DNA from 2 places in the Kitasatospora sp. NPDC059571 genome. Region 2 is predicted to be linked to the other one. Evidence: riboswitches for the same ligand, from Rfam matches in the RefSeq annotation. Region 2 holds a riboswitch; the other holds the start of a gene.

Region 1 (8,055 bases), on a different contig from region 2:
CGCCCCCGCCGCGGGCCCGCTCCGGCGGTGTGTCGTACGGGCCTGCCGGTGAAGAAAAGGCCGCCAGCTCTGACGAGCCGAGGCTCCGCAGGTCGATCAGGCCGCAGCGGCGCGGACCATGTCCGCCTGCGGACCCTTCTGCCCCTGGGAGATCTCGAACTCGACCCGCTGGCCCTCCTCGAGGGTGCGGTAGCCGTCCATCTGGATCGCGCTGTAGTGGACGAACACGTCCGCACCACCGTCGACCGCGATGAAGCCGTAGCCCTTCTCCGCGTTGAACCACTTGACGGTGCCCTGAGCCATTCCGAACTCCCCTTGTGCTGTGCTGGCCCTTCACGGGCCCGCACGGTGCGGGCCCAAGGTCTGGTAGGCCGGCCCGAGGGAACCCCCCCTGGACGCAGCCGCGCACGCCGCAGACCCCCGCCCTGTGCCCGGTACCGGGCCCCGCGAGCGGCTGACTGCGTCGACCGCGGCTGAATGTATCCGGACCGGAGCCCTGTGCAACAGAGCCAACTTCGGAGAAATCGAGCACCCCGACAACGGATATGACGGGATGAATGCTGAGGAAAACGGCATTCCCGGCCAGACATAACGGGCAGAAAACGACATAGCGCCGCGTAAATTCTGACGCTCTCCTGACAGGTCCGGGGCCGGCCCGCCGGGCCGCCGTCTCAGCCGGCGGACGGCCGCGGCACTGCCGCCGGGGCCTTGCGTGTGCGATCGACGCGGCGCGGGAGAAACGGGGAAACCGGATCACGGTGGGGCGTATCACGGCTGATCAGGGCGGCGGTACGGTGCGGGGACGCCGTCACCCGGCACTCTACTCCCCTTCGGGACGGTGCAATTCCACCGGCGCTCGAGCGGAACGCCGAGAGCCGCCGGCAGTTCCGGAAATGCGAATTCCGGTCCTGACGGCGGCTCGGGCGGATGCCGGTGCGGGTGCGGCTCAGCAGCCGCCGGCCACCGCCGGGATGATCGACACGGTGGCGCCGTCCTTGATCTCCGTCTCCAGGCCCTCGGCGAAGCGCACGTCGTCGTCGTTGACGTAGACGTTCACGAAGCGGCGCAGCTTGCCGGCGTCGTCCAGGATGCGCGCGGAGATACCGGTGTGGTTCTGCTCCAGGTCCGCGATGACGGCGGCCAGGGTGGCGCCCTCGGCGCTGACCTCGGCCGAGCCGCCGGTGTAGGTGCGCAGGATGGTCGGGATGCGGACGTTGGCGCTCATGTGGGTCTCCTTGGCGGAAAGGGGTGAGGGCTGCTCAGGCGAGGCCGGCGGCGCGGAAGGACTCCAGCGTCGGTCGGATGGTGGCGGTCAGTCCGGCGTCGGCCACCGCGTCGAGGGTCTTCAGGCCGTCGCCGGTGTTGATCGCGACGGTCTCCTTCGACGGGTCCAGCTGTCCGGTCTCGACGAGCTTCTTCAGCACGCCGATCGTCACGCCGCCGGCGGTCTCCGCGAAGATGCCCTCGGTGCGCGCCAGCAGCTTGATGGCGGCCACCACCTCGGCGTCGGTGACGTCCTCGACGGCACCGCCGGTGCGGCGGGCGATGTCCAGCACGTACGGGCCGTCGGCCGGGTTGCCGATCGCCAGCGACTTGGCGATGGTGTCCGGCTTGACCGGCCGGATCACGTCGTGGCCGGCCTTGAAGGCCGCGGAGACCGGCGAGCAGCCCTCGGCCTGGGCGCCGAAGATGCGGTACGGGCGGTCCTCGACCAGGCCCAGCTTGATCAGCTCCTGCAGCCCCTTGTCGATCTTGGTGAGCTGGGAGCCCGAGGCGATCGGGATGACGATCTGCTCCGGCAGGCGCCAGCCGAGCTGCTCGCAGATCTCGTACGCCAGCGTCTTGGAGCCCTCGCCGTAGTACGGGCGGAGGTTGACGTTGACGAAGCCCCAGCCCTCGCCGGCCGGGTCGCCGATCAGTTCGGAGCAGAAGCGGTTGACGTCGTCGTAGTTGCCGTCGATGCCGACCAGCGCGCCGCCGTAGACCCCGGCCATGACGATCTTGCCCTGCTCCAGGTCGTGCGGGATGAACACGCAGGAGTTGAAGCCGGCCCGGGCGGCGGCCGCGCCGACCGCGCCGGCCAGGTTGCCGGTGGAGGAGCAGGAGAGGGTGGTGAAGTCGAAGGCGCGGGCGGCCTCGATGGCGCAGGCCACGACCCGGTCCTTGAAGGAGTGGGTCGGGTTGCCGGAGTCGTCCTTGACGTGCAGCTGGGCGGTGAAGCCGAGCTCGCGGCCGAGGTTGTCGGCCTTGACCAGCGGGGTCCAGCCGGGGTTCAGGTTGGGCTTCGACGCGACGTCCGCCGGGACGGGCAGCAACGGGGCGTAGCGCCAGATGCTGGCCGGGCCGGCCTCGATCCGCTTGCGCAGTTCCTCGGCCTCGTAGCCGGCGTAGTCGTAGGCGATCTCCAGCGGGCCGAAGCACTCCAGGCAGGCGAAGCTGGGGCCGAGCGGGAAGCGGGTGCCGCACTCCCGACAGGACAGGGCGGCGGCGGGGCCGAGGTCGACGGTGTCGGCGGGTGCAGGGGTAGCGGTAGCCATGGTGGCGGAGGCCTCTCTCCTCATCTTCCCCGTGGTGCGGTCGCGCCACGGGCCGGAATTGGCACCTGTCCCGCCGGGGCCTGCAAGCGCCGCGCGAGAAGGTTGCCGGGACGTCGACGGGCCGTTCCCTCAGTCCCTCTGGATGAGCTCTGTGAAGTTGTGGGTCCTGCTCTGCGGCGACCCCGGCGTGCGATGGTCGGGCCGCAGTACGAAGACTGTATCCGAAGGCCCGAGCCGTGAGGCCCCTTGTCCGATCCGCGAGATGGAAGTTACGAGGAGCGAGACCGTGACCGACCAGCCCCGTCCCGACGTCCTCCCGGAGGTGGCGTCCTGGCTGCGCCGCCGCTCCTGGACGGCGGCCGACCGCCCGGTCGAGCGGCTGCTCGCCGCGAAGCGGGCGGCCGGCCCGGACGGCACGGTGAGCGTGGTGCTGCCGGCGCTGGACGAGGAGCCGACCGTCGGCGAGATCGTGGCCGCCGTCCGCACGGAGCTGATGGAGCGTCTGCCGCTGGTCGACGAGCTGGTGGTGGTCGACTCCGGCTCGGTGGACCGCACCGCCGAACGGGCCCGTGCGGCCGGCGCCCGGGTGGTGCACCGGGACGATCTGCTGCCGCGGGTGCCGGCCGCGCCGGGCAAGGGCGAGGTGCTGTGGCGGTCGCTGCTGGCGACCTCCGGCGCGATCGTCTGCTTCGTCGACGCGGACCTGCGGGAGTTCGACCCGGCGCTGGTGGCCGGCATCGTCGGCCCGCTGCTCACCGACCCGGGGATCCAGCTGGTCAAGGCGATGTACGACCGCCCGCTGGAGACCGAGGGCGCGGTGGTGCCGGCCGGCGGCGGCCGGGTCACCGAACTGGTCGCCCGGCCGCTGCTCAACCTGCACTGGCCGCAGCTGGCCGGCTTCGTCCAGCCGCTCGGCGGCGAGTACGCGGCCCGGCGCTCGCTGCTGGAGCGGCTGCCGTTCCCGACCGGCTACGGGGTGGAGCTCGGCCTGCTGGTGGACGCCCTGGAGGAGGTCGGCCTGGACGCGCTGGCCCAGGTGGACGTGGGGGTGCGCCACCACAGGCACCAGGACGGCCAGGCACTCGGCCGGATGGCGGCGACCATCTACCGCACCGCCCTGGAGCGCCTGGACCGCAGCCACCGGCTGAAGGCCTCCGCGGACCTGGTGCGGCCGATGCTCACCCAGTTCGACCGGGACCCGGAGGGCCTCGGCTTCACCGGGCACACCCACCCGGTCACCGCGCTGGAGCGGCCGCCGATGCGCACCGTCCCGGAGTACCTGGAGCACCGGGCGTTTCCCTGAAGTTCACGGGCCGCCGGCCCGCGGTCCGCCGCCGGATGGTTTGCGCCCCCGGCCGCGCGGCAAGCTAGGGAATATGGCCGATCTCGCGTTCGAACCCCCGAAGCCGTCCGGTGCCGCCCCGATCCTGGTGGCCTCGAATCGCGGCCCGGTGTCCTTCAGCAGCGAGGACGACGGCACGCTGACCCTGCGCAGAGGCGGCGGCGGACTGGTCTCCGGGCTGTCCGCGATCGACGACCCCTCCGCGGTCTGGGTGTGCGCCGCCCTCGGCGACGCGGACCGGCAGGCCGCCCGGCAGGCCCCGGACGGCCGGCTCGACCTCGCCGGGTACGACGTGGGCGGACAGGCCGTCCGGATGCTGGACATCGAGCCCGGCACCTTCGCCCGCGCCTACAACGGCATCGCCAACTCCACCCTGTGGTTCGTCCACCACCTGCTGTACGACACGCCGGTCTCCCCGGTCTTCGACGACCGCTTCCGCCGCGAGTGGGAGTCGTACACGGCGTACAACACGGCCTTCGCCGAGGCGCTCGCCGCCGAGGCCGCGCCGGGGGCGGCCGTGCTGGTGCAGGACTACCACCTCTCGCTGGCCCCGGCGCAGCTCCGCGAGCTCCGGCCCGACCTGCGGATCGGGCACTTCTCGCACACCCCGTGGGCCCCGCCGGAGTACTACCGGATGCTGCCGGACGACGTCGCCGCCGCCGTGCTGACCGGCATCCTCGGCGCGGACCGGGCCGGGTTCCTCACCGAGCGCTGGGCGCTGGCCTTCGCCGACTGCTGCGCCGCCGTACTGGGCGCCGAGGTCGACCGCGCCGCGATGACCGTCACGTACGCGGGCCGCACCACCCGGCTCGGGGTGCACGGCCTCGGCGCCGACGCGGACTTCCTGCGGGAGCGCTCGCGCCGGCCGGACGTCGACGCCCGGCTGGCCTCGCTGCGCGAGGCGGTGGGCGACCGGCGGACGATCGTCCGGGTCGACCGCACCGAGCTGAGCAAGAACATCGTCCGCGGCCTGCTCGCCTACCGGCACCTGCTGCGCACGCGCCCCGAGTGGCTGGACCGGGTGGTGCACATCGCCTTCGCCTACCCGTCACGGCACGACCTGCCCGAGTACCGGGAGTACACGGCGGCCGTGCAGCGGATCGCGACCGAGATCGTCGACGAGTTCGCCACGCCCTCCTGGCAGCCGCTGATCCTGCACGTCAACGACGACTTCCCGCGGTCGCTGGCGGCCTACCGGCTCGCCGACGTCGCCCTGGTCAACCCGATCCGGGACGGGATGAACCTGGTCGCCAAGGAGGTCCCGGTGGTCTCCGACAACGGCTGCGCGCTCGTTCTGTCCCGCGAGGCCGGGGCGCACGCGGAGCTCGCCGACGACGCCGTCACGGTCAACCCGTACGACGTGGTGGAGACCGCCGAGGCGCTGCACCGGGCGCTGACGATGCCCGACGGCGAGCGCGCCGACCGCACCAAGCGGCTCGCCGCGGCCGCCACCGCGCTCCCGCCCCAGCAGTGGTTCCTGGACCAGCTCAACGCCCTGGGCTGAGCTCCCCGGCGATCGCCGCCAGCAGTGCCACCACGCCGGCCGGGCCCGGGACGACGAGGTCCGCCCGGTCGGCGAGGTCGCGCACGGGCTCCTCGCCGGTGGTCGGCCCGCTGCACACCAGCAGCCCGGGCAGGCCGTCCGCCCGGCGCTCGTCGACCGCCGCGTAGGCCGGCAGGTCGCCCAGGTCGTCGCCGGCGTAGAGCACGGTGCGGGCGGGCCGCTCGGCCAGGAAGGCGGTCAGCGCGGCGCCCTTGTCCACCCCGGGCGGGCGCAGCTCCAGCACGAACCGGCCGGGCTCCACGACCAGGCCGTGCGCGGCCGCGAGCGCGGCCAGCGGCTCCCGCAGCCGGTCCATGGCCTGCTGCGGTTCGGCCGTCCGGCGGGTGTGCACGGCGAGCGCCCGGCCCTTGTCCTCCGTCCAGGTGCCCTCGGGCGCGCCCTCGTCCGCCAGGACGGCGGGCAGCGCCGCCCGCACCGCGGCGACCCCGGGCGGCGGCTCGGGCGCGGACAGTTCGCCCGTCCGGGCCTCCCAGCGCTCGGCGCCGTACTGCCCGAGCACCGTGAGGTGCTCCAGCCCCGGCACGTCGCGAAAGCCCCCGTACTCGACCGCGAGGTGGGCCGGGCGGCCGGTCACCACGACCACGGCGGCCAGGTGCGGCGCCAGCGCGGAGAGGGCGGCGGCGGCCTCCGGGTGGGCGCGGGCACTGTCCGGGTCGGCGACGATCGGCGCCAGCGTGCCGTCGAAGTCCAGTGCGACCACCCCCTCGGCGGGGGCGGCCAGCAGTGCCGCCAGGCCGTCCCGCCCGGCGGCGGTGTGCGGTCGGAAGTCCTCGGTGATCCCCATGTCCTGGACGCTACCCAGCCCGGGCGGGCGGATACCCGGACGCCGGGCCCCGTCCGGCCCCGGGACCTACCGCTCGGCCCGGCGCCGCTCGCGGATCCGGCGCAGCCGGTTGACCAGGACGGGTTCGGCGGCGAGGGCCTCCGGCCGGTCCAGCAGCGCGTTCAGCAGCTGGTAGTACCGGGTGGCGGAGACGTCGAGCTCCTCGCGGATGGCCCGCTCCTTGGCGCCGGCCGTCCGCCAGGGCCGGGCCTCCAGGGCGAGCACCGCGCGTTCGCGCTCGGTCAGGTCGGCCATGGCCGCGTCCACCTCCTCTTACGGGGTGTCATTCTGCCCGGCCGGTGCGACACACTCTGCCGTCGCGGCCCGGGTCGGCTCCCGGTTAGCGTCGCTCCATGACCTTCGTGCTGCACGTCCCCGACGCCGAGCTGGAGCCCGAGCCGCTCGATCCCGCGCAGATCGTCTCCGGTACGCCGGAGGTGACCGGCCGGGTGCTCTGGAGCTCCCCGGACGGCCGCGAGCTGCGCGGCCTCTGGCAGATCACGCCGGGCGTGGTGACCGACACCGAGGCGGACGAGCTGTTCGTGGTGCTGAGCGGCCGGGCCACCATCGAGGTGGCGGGCGGCCCGACCCTGGAGGTGGGGCCGGGCGACGCCGCGGTCCTGCGGGCGGGCGACCGGACCACCTGGACGGTGCACGAGACCCTCCGCAAGGCGTACGCGCTGACCGTGTCCTGACCCGGCGGGCCCGGGCCCCGGGGGGCCTACCCCTTGCGGGCCCGGGCGGCCTCGGTGGAGGCGGCGGTCTGGAGGGCGGCGAGCGCCTGGTCGCCGTCGTCCTTGACGGCGTTGCCGATCTGCTTCTTGACCATGCCGCTGACCTTGTCCCAGGACGGGTCGCCGTACGGGTAGAAGTTGGCGGTCGGCAGCGCGTTGAGGAACTCCGCCAGGTCCGCGTGCCGCCCGTTGGAGGTCATCTCCTGGCGGGTGTCCTGGGTGACCGGCAGCAGGTTGTACTGCTCGTCGAACTTGAGCTGGTTCTCCTGCTCGTACAGGAAGTTGAGGAACTTCTTGATCTCGGCGCGGTGGCCGTTGGCCTTGAACGCCATGATCCAGTCGGCGACGCCGAAGGTGGCGTCCTTGACCGAGGCGTCGCGGCGCGGGATGGCCGTGGTGCCGTAGTCGATCTTGGCCGCGACGGCCTTGGCGACCAGGCCCGGGTGGCCGTTGAGCATCGCCACCTTGCCGGCCGCGAAGTCGTTGAACGCGGTCTTGCGGTCGGTGGCGGCCGGGTCGGCGTAGGTGAGGTGGCGCTGCACGAGGTTGGTGCGCAGCCAGGCGAAGGTGGCCCGGTTCTGCGGGGTGTCGATGGTGTAGTTGCCCGCGTTGTCGGCGAGGGCGCCGCCGCCGCCCATGGCCCAGATCATCGACTCGGCCTGGGACTCCTCCGGGCCGAGCGGCAGCGCGTACGGGATGACCCCGGGCACCTTGGACTTGATCAGCTCGGCGTCGCGCCGCAGTTCGTCCCAGGTGGCGGGGGGTGCGGTGATGCCGGCCTTGGCGAAGACGGTCTTGTTGTAGAAGAAGACCCGGGTGGAGGCGACGAACGGGATGCCGTACTGGCTGCCGAGCACCTGTCCGGCCCGGGAGAACGCGTCGATCATGTTCGCCTGGGCGTCGATGGAGAGCACGTCGGTGGCGGGGTAGAGCCGGCCCGCGGCGACCTGGTCGGCGAAGCCGCCGGTCTGCACGAGGTCGGGGGTGTGTCCGGACTTCAGCAGGTCGGCGACGTGGTGGTCGATGTCGCTCCAGCTCTGCAGGTCGACGCTGAC
Region 2 (8,055 bases):
AGCGCCGCGGCCCCGCCAGTGCGCCGCCGATCGCCGCCCACCGCACCGGAGCACGTTCGAAGCGACACCTCACGCCCGGACGGGGCCCGACCCCCGCCCCGGCATTCCGCAGCCCCGGATGCCGGGGCGCCACGGACCGCCCGCACGGCCGCCCCACGACCGCCGGCAGCCCTCCGCGGCACTCGGCCCGCGCGGCCGAGGACCCTCCCGCCCCGGGAGGCGACGACCGCCGCCGGCCCGTGGTCCCGCCATCCGCCGGCCGCGAGGCCGTACCCCGACCCTGGGGGAAGACCATGGAAGTCCGATGTACGACGAACCCCGCCGGACGGGCGAGGTCCGAGCGCGTGCTCGTCCTCAGGTCCGACCACCCGGAGGGGGCCCGGCGCCCGCTGCTCCCCCGGTCCCACCGGTGCGCGTGCCGCGAGACCGGCGAACTCGAGTTCTACGCCCGGATCCGCGTCGCACCCGCCGGAGAGTCCGCCCGCGACCTCCGCAACGCTGCGGCCGACCTCCTCTGCGCCTGGGGGTCCGGTGACCTCGTCGACACCGTGAAGCTGCTGCTCAGCGAGATCTTCACCAACGCCGTCCGGCACGCCGCGACGGGACCGTCCGGCACACCCGGACGGATCCGCGCGACCCTCTGCCAGAGCCGCGACTCGCTCACCGTCAACGTCGAGGACCCCGGCAGCGGCCTCCCGTCCGTCCGCTTCGTGCGGGACCCCGGCCCCGACGCCGAGAACGGCCGCGGGCTGCTCCTGCTCGAAGCCCTCGCCTCCGCGTGGGGCACCCGCACGACGCGGCGCGGGAAGACCGTCTGGTTCGCGCTGCGGCGCGCCTGAACCGAACGCCCGGCCCTCCGCACCCGTTCGGGCGGCAGGGGTCGTCCGACCACGACGGAACATGTGCTCACCGGACCGGGCACCGGCGCGTGCCGGGCCCGGGTCGGTGGCCCGCCCACGGGATCGGCAGGGAAACGGCCCTGCGGGTCCAGGGCGGGCGAGGGCCTCCGGACGGGGCGCGGTGCCAGCGCCGTCGTCGCGCCCCCGGGGGCTTCGAACCCCGCGCCGGGTCCCGGTCCGGCCGACCGGCATCCCGCTTCCGTCGGCCCGTGGACGAGGTCCGACAGCCGGTACCGGACGGGACCCGACGCGGGGATCGGCATCCACCCGGGCGGCCGCACGTCCGCGGCGCCACACCGTGGTCCACCGCTGCGACCCGCGGACGCGGAGACCGGGGCCGGGGCGGGCGGGACGGTCCGTTCAGCCGTCCGCCCCGGTCACCCCGGTCGCCCGCACGACGATCTTGCCCAGGTTCTCGCCCCTCAGCATCCCCAGGAACGCGTCCACGATGGCGTCGAAGCCGTCGACCACGGTCTCGTCGAGCGTGAGGCGTCCGCTCTGCAGGTGCGGCACGACGAACTCGTACAGCTCCTGCTGGACCCCGGTGTGGTTGCGGACCAGGAAGCCCTCCATGCGCAGGCTCTTCTCGACGATGTCGGGAAGGTTGCGCAGGGCGTGGGGCGTGCCGGTGCTGTTGTACTGGGCGATCGTGCCGATCCGCACGATCCGTCCGTACGCGCGCAGCGAGGAGATCGCCGCTTCCAGGTGCTCGCCGCCGACGTTGTCCACGAAGAGGTCGATCCCGTCGGGCGCCGCCGCGGCGAGGAGTTCGGCCACCGGACCCGCGTGGTAGTCGAAGACCTCGTCGTAGCCGACGTGTTCCATCAGGTGGGCGGCCTTCGCCGTCCTGCCCGTACTGCCGACCAGCCGTCCCGCACCCATCAGCCGGGCGAGCCGCCCGGTGGCCGTGCCCACGCCGCCGGCCGCCGCCGAGACGAACACGTCCTGCCCCTCGCGGAGTTCGGCGATCCGGGTGAGCCCGACGTAGGCGGTCAGGCCGGTGCCGCCGAGGATGCTCAAGTGCGCGGAGAGCGGTACCCCGTCGAAGTGGGGGACGGCACGCGCCTGTCCGGGGGCGACGACGGCGTGGGTGCGCCAGCCCAGCCGGTGGAGGACGATCGCGCCCTCGCGCAGCGCCGGGTCGCGGGAGTCCACGACCCGGCCGATGGTGCGGCCCTCCAGGGGTGCGTCCAGCGCGAAGTCCCCGTCCATCATCTCGCGGTGGTAGGGGTCCACCGACCAGTACAGGTTCTCCACCAGCGCCGTCCCCCGGCCGGGCACCGGTACGGCGGACTCGACGAAGGCGAAGTGGTCGGGGGTGGGGAAGCCGTGGGGGCGGGCGGTCTGGTGCACGGTCAGCGCGGTCTCGGTCATGAAGGTGAACGTACGGAGGAATGCGCGGCCCGGGGAGACGGTTGCGCTCATGGAACGGCCCGATCCATGAAGGGCCCTCATGGAAGCGGGTGGGCCCCGTGGCAGCCGCAGTTCCCGCCTCCCCTGCGGCTGCCCTCGCGGCTGCCGCCACCGACCTCGCCCCCCACGAGCTCCGCATCCTCGTGGCCGTCGACCGCGAGCGCGGGTTCTCGGCGGCCGCCAGGGCCCTCGGACTGACCCAGTCCGCGGTCTCGCACTCCATCCGCGGGACGGAACGCAAGGTCGGTGCGGTCCTGTTCGAGCGGGGCCGCAAGGGCGCGACACCCACCCCGGCCGGTGCCGCCGCTGCCGCCCACGCCCGCCGGGTCCTGCGGCTCCTGGAGACCCTGGCCACCGAGGCCCGCAGCGCCGAACGGGGCACGGTCACCGGACGGCTGCGCATCGCCGCCTTCCGCAGCGCCGCGCTCCACCTGTTGCCGCCCGCCCTGGAGCGCCTCACCGCCCGCCACCCCGGGGTCGAACCGGAGGTGCGCATCGTCCGCGAACTGGGCGCGGGCGCCGCCGGCGAGGTCGCCGAGGGGCACGCGGACGTGGGCATCGCGACGATCGACGCCGCCTCCCCTCCCGCGGGGCTCATCGGCGGCGTGCTCCTCGAGGAGCCGTACCAGCTGGTGCACCCGGCCGGTCACCCCGACCCGCGGTCCCTGCCCTTGGTGGACTGGCACGAGAACTGCGGCTCGTACACGCGTCGGTGGTGGGCCGGGCAGGACTGGATCCCGCAGGCGACCGTCCTGGCCGAGGACGACGGCGCGGTGCTCTCGCTGGTCGCCAGGGGCCTCGGCTTCGCGATCGTGCCCGCCCTCTCGCTGACCGGGGCACCGGATGGCATCGGGATCACCGACCTCGGCCCCGAACGGCCGACCCGCTCCGTGGGCTACCTCGCCACCCCGGAGCTGGCCTCCGGCGTCCTCGTCCGCGCCCTGATCCGCGAACTCAGGGCGGCCCGCCGGTGAGACCGGTTCGCCGCGCCGGCCCTCCCGGTCGGGATGCGGGTCGGGGTGCAGCAGCAGCTCGTCCGTGCAGACCACCCCGGCGGTGCAGGCGGCCTCGTTGAGGCTCGGGCCCACGACGGCGATCACCGTGTCGGTGGCCGGCTTCGACTCGCCGAAGTGCCAGAACGCCGGCCCAAGCGGCACACCGAGGCTCAACGTGCCCTGCAGCGCACTGAAGTTGCAGAGGAAGAACAGCACCACAACGAGCTGACGGCACGCAGCACCGGGCTGCGGGAGAACCTGGCCAGTGCGAGGACGACGCCGCCCGCGATCCCGAGCGCGGCGCTGTGGGCGGTGACCTCCAGGGTGACGGCCAGTCCGTCGGCGATGACCGGCCGGGCGAGCCAGTACCGGAAACGGTCCCACCGCGGGGAGTCGTACCGGGGCTGACGCACAGCAGGTCGACCGACCGGTTCGGACACGCCGCAGCACGGCCGCGGCAGCGGCCGGCGGCCCTTCCCGGAGCTGCGTGCATCGTCCTCACCCTTGCCGTTCCGCCCCGAGGGACATCGCGCTTACCGTGGTCCGGTCGGGTCCTCACCCGGGGCACCCCGCCGTGGAGGCGGGTTGCCGGTCTACGACAACGGCTTCTCAGGTCGCCAAAGCCAGAGGGGCTTTGCGGCCGCCGAGCGGCCGGAGCGTGAGACCGGGTTCCGTACCCGGACCGGGATCGTCGACGCCTCCCTCGATCGCCCATGGCCGTCGCCCCTCCGACGGGATTGTGCCGGACGCCGTCGCCGGGTTACCGTGCAGCAGGTCGCGAGTGTCAGCATCGAGCCCTGGCTTGCTGACCGGCAACCCTCCTCCGCGGCGGGGTGCCCCAGGTGATGACCCGGCGGAGCCGAGAACGGCACCGCAAGCGCGAGCTCGAACCGGTGGGCACCGAGCGGAACGGAGGTGACGGCAGTGCCAGGCATCCGGCAACACCCTGCGGCCGTCACCGTCAAGGCCGACTGCCTCACCGTCACGACGTGCGCGCGTCTCCACATCGACCTGCAGCGGGTCACCACCGCGCTGTGTCCGGTGTCCCGGCACGCCGTCGTACCGCGCACCGCCGCGCTGCACGCCGCCTGAGCCGCGTCGCAGCGGACGACCTCCCGTACCGACCCGCACCGGCCGGCAGCTGCCCGCGGCCCGTGGCGGCTCCGTCCGGCGTGCCGTGCCGCGTTCCGCACCGTCAACGACCACCCCCCTCCGGACAGGAAACGGTCTCCCATGCCCCGATCCTCCGCCCTCCTGCACCTGGCCGTCGCCCTCGACGGCGCGGGCTGGCACCCCGCCGCCTGGCGCGAGCCCGACGCGCGCCCCGAAGCCCTGTTCACCGCCGGCTACTGGGCGGATCTCGTCGCCGAGGCCGAGCGCGGCCTGCTGGACCTGGTGACCATCGAGGACTCCCTCGGCCTCCAGTCCGCCCACCCCTTCGACCCGGACGAGCGGACCGACCAGGTGCGCGGCCGTCTCGACGCCGTCCTGATCGCGGCCCGGATCGCGCCGCTGACCCGGCACATCGGCCTGGTCCCGACCGCCGTGGTCACCCACACCGAACCGTTCCACCTGTCCAAGGCCGTCGCCACCCTCGATCACGTCAGCACCGGTCGCGCCGGCATCCGGGTGAAGGTGTCCGGACGGGCGGACGAGGCCGCGCACTTCGGCCGCCGCCCGGCGCCCGACCTGCGGATCGAGGACCTCGACACGCCCGCCGGCCGGGCGGTCCTCCGGGACCTCTTCGGCGAGGCGGAGGACTACGTCGAGGTGCTGCGCCGGCTGTGGGACAGCTGGGAGGACGACGCGGAGATCCGCGACGCCTCCACCGGACGCTTCATCGACCGCGCCAAGCTGCACTACATCGACTTCGAGGGACGCCGGTTCAGCGTGCGCGGGCCGTCCATCACCCCGCGCCCGCCGCAGGGCCAGCCCGTCGTCGCCGCACTGGCCCACCGCGGCGAGCCCTACCGCCTCGTGGGCCGCTCGGCGGACATCGGGTTCGTCACCCCGCGCGACGCCGACGACGCCCGCGCGATCGTGGCCGAGGTCCGCGAGGCCCAGGCCGCCGCGGGCCGTGCCGGCGAGACCGTGCACCTCTTCGGCGACCTGGTGGTCTTCCTCGACGAGGCCCCCGGAGCCGCCGCCGAGCGCAGGGCACGCCTCGACCGGAGGGCGGGCGCCGCCCCCGCCGGCGACGCCCGCGTCTTCACCGGGACACCCGCCGAACTGGGCGACCTGCTGCAGGAGTGGCAGCGGGCCGGACTCACCGGCTTCCGGCTCCGCCCCGGTGCCCTCCCCCACGACCTGGAACGGATCACCCGCCGCCTGGTCCCAGAACTCCAGCGCCGCGGGATCTTCCGCACCGCCTACGAGGCCTCCACGCTGCGCGGGCTCCTCGGCCTGCCGCGCCCCGCCAACCGCTACGCCGCCCCCGCCACCCCCGCCGCGACCGGCACCGGTGCCGCCGGCACCGCCGTCTGAGCCGGAAGGACCGCACGAGCGATGAGCAAGCCCGTCAAGCAGATCCACCTCGCCGCGCACTTCCCCGGCGTCAACAACACCACCGTCTGGAGCGATCCGGCCGCAGGCAGCCAGATCGACTTCAGCTCCTTCGTCCACCTCGCCCGGACGGCCGAGCGCGCCAAGTTCGACTTCCTCTTCCTCGCCGAAGGGCTCCGGCTGCGCGAGCAGAACGGCCTGATATACGACCTGGACGTGGTGGGACGCCCGGACACCTTCACCGTCCTGGCGGCGCTCGCGGCCGTCACCGAGCGGCTCGGCCTCGCCGGGACCATCAACTCCACCTTCAACGAACCCTACGAGGTCGCACGGCAGTTCGCCTCGCTGGACCACCTCTCGGCGGGCCGGGCGGCCTGGAACGTGGTCACCTCCTGGGACGCGTTCACCGGCGAGAACTTCCGCCGCGGCGGGTTCCTCGCGCAGGAGGACCGCTACGAGCGCGCCCGGCAGTTCCTCGCGGCGACGTGGGAGCTGTTCGACTCCTGGCACGGCGACGAGATCGTGGCGGACAAGGAGACCGGCGTCTTCCTCCGCGCACCGCGCCCCGGACGGTTCGACCACCACGTCCGCGAGTTCGACATCTCCGGGCACTTCAACGTGCCGCGCAGCCCGCAGGGCCGCCCGGTGATCTTCCAGGCGGGCGACTCGGAGGCGGGCCGCGAGTTCGCCGCCTCGGCCGCCGACGCCATCTTCACCCGGCACGGCACCCTGGAGGCGGGCCGGGCCTTCTACGCCGACGTCAAGGGGCGCCTGGCCCGGTACGGCCGCTCGCACGACGACCTGAAGATCCTGCCCGGCGTCACCTTCGTCCTCGGCGACACCGAGGCGGAGGCCCACGAGAAGGCCGCCCTGATCCGCCGCCAGCAGGTCAGCGGCCAGACCGCCATCAGGCTGCTGGAGCAACTGTGGAACCGCGACCTCAGCGCCCTTGACCCCGACGGTCCACTCCCGGAGGTGGACCCGCTGGTCGGCGAGCACACCGTCGCCCGGGGCCGCGCCTCCGTGCGGATGCACCGCGATCCGCTGGCGGTCGCGGCGGAGTGGCGCGCCCTCGCGGAGGCCAAGAACCTCTCCGTCCGCGAGCTCATCATCGAGGTGACCGGGCGTCAGTCGTTCATCGGCACACCGCTCCAGGTCGCCGAGGCGCTGAACGAGTTCGTGCAGACCGACGCGAGCGACGGATTCATCCTCGCGCCGCACCTGACCCCGGGCGGCCTGGACGAGTTCGCCGACACCGTCGTCCCGCTGCTCCAGGAACGCGGGGTGTTCCGCACCGAGTACGAGGGGGAGACGCTGCGCGACCACCTCGGGCTGGGGGCGCCCCGTCCGGTCCGCGGCCGCGCCGCGGCGGGGGCGGCCTCGTGAAGTTCCTGGCCATCACCCTGATCGCGCACGCCCCGGACCCGGTGACCGGGGTACGGAAGTCGACCCAGGAACGGTTCGCGGAAGTGGTCGACAGCGCGCTGCTCGCCGAGGAGCTGGGCTTCGACGGCTTCGGCGTGGGCGAGCGCCACGAGCGGCCGTTCATCTCCTCCTCGCCGCCGGTGGTGCTCGGCCACATCGCCGCCCTGACCGGGCGCATCCGGCTGTTCACGGCGGTGACCACGCTGAGCCTGCTCGATCCGGTGCGCGCCTACGAGGACTACGCGACGCTCGACCACCTCTCCCGCGGCCGCCTGGAGCTGATCATCGGCAAGGGCAACGGTGCCGCCCAGCGCGACCTGTTCCACGTCACCCCCGAGGACCAGTGGGACCGCAACGCCGAGTCGTACGAGCTGTTCCGCCGCATCTGGCGGCAGGACAGGGTGACCCACCGGTCGCGCTTCCGCCCCGAGCTGAAGGACGCGGAGGTCTGGCCCCGGCCGTTCCAGCACCCGGTCCGGGTCTGGCACGGCAGCGCGACGAGCCGTGAGTCGGTCGACCTCGCGGCCCGCTACGGCGACCCGCTCTTCTCCGCCAACGTCACCAACCCGGTCGAGCCCTACGCCGAACTCGTCCGGTACTACCGCGAACGGTGGCGGCACCACGGCCACGACCCGGCCCTGGCCACGGTCGGCGCGGGCACCGCCGGGTTCCACGCGGCGCGCACCTCACAGCAGGCGCTCGCGGAGTACCGGCCGGTCTTCGAAGGCCGCCTGGCCCTCCAGAAGCGGCTCGGCCTCGAACCGGTCTTCGCCACCCTGGAGGACTTCGCCGAGCGCAGCTCCGCCCTGATCGGCAGCCCG

What was found. A riboswitch is a leader RNA that binds a small molecule or an ion and turns the genes downstream of it on or off. The one in region 2 is predicted to bind S-adenosylmethionine.
Region 1: linked by a shared signal. The riboswitch ahead of thrC (threonine synthase) and the one ahead of ACFV0G_RS12340 (amino acid ABC transporter permease) in region 2 are both predicted to bind S-adenosylmethionine.

The regions. Positions count from the first base shown of each region.
Region 1 is NZ_JBHWBW010000014.1:18,863-26,917, forward strand. It holds gene ACFV0G_RS03810 (cold-shock protein) at 97-303, opposite strand; gene ACFV0G_RS03815 (ubiquitin-like small modifier protein 1) at 947-1,225, opposite strand; gene thrC (threonine synthase) at 1,260-2,537, opposite strand; SAM riboswitch class I at 2,555-2,686, opposite strand; gene ACFV0G_RS03825 (glucosyl-3-phosphoglycerate synthase) at 2,824-3,840, shown strand; gene ACFV0G_RS03830 (trehalose-6-phosphate synthase) at 3,914-5,383, shown strand; gene otsB (trehalose-phosphatase) at 5,367-6,227, opposite strand; gene ACFV0G_RS03840 (DUF3263 domain-containing protein) at 6,294-6,521, opposite strand; gene ACFV0G_RS03845 (cupin domain-containing protein) at 6,620-6,961, shown strand; gene ACFV0G_RS03850 (extracellular solute-binding protein) at 6,988-8,055, opposite strand, start outside.
Region 2 is NZ_JBHWBW010000080.1:1,748-9,802, forward strand. It holds gene ACFV0G_RS12325 (ATP-binding protein) at 345-839, shown strand; gene ACFV0G_RS12330 (NADP-dependent oxidoreductase) at 1,260-2,273, opposite strand; gene ACFV0G_RS12335 (LysR family transcriptional regulator) at 2,372-3,286, shown strand; partial or broken gene ACFV0G_RS12340 (amino acid ABC transporter permease) at 3,356-3,693, opposite strand; SAM riboswitch class IV at 3,832-3,908, opposite strand; SAM riboswitch class IV at 4,081-4,193, shown strand; gene ACFV0G_RS12345 (hypothetical protein) at 4,232-4,399, shown strand; gene ACFV0G_RS12350 (LLM class flavin-dependent oxidoreductase) at 4,541-5,791, shown strand; gene ACFV0G_RS12355 (NtaA/DmoA family FMN-dependent monooxygenase) at 5,813-7,195, shown strand; gene ACFV0G_RS12360 (LLM class flavin-dependent oxidoreductase) at 7,192-8,055, shown strand, end outside.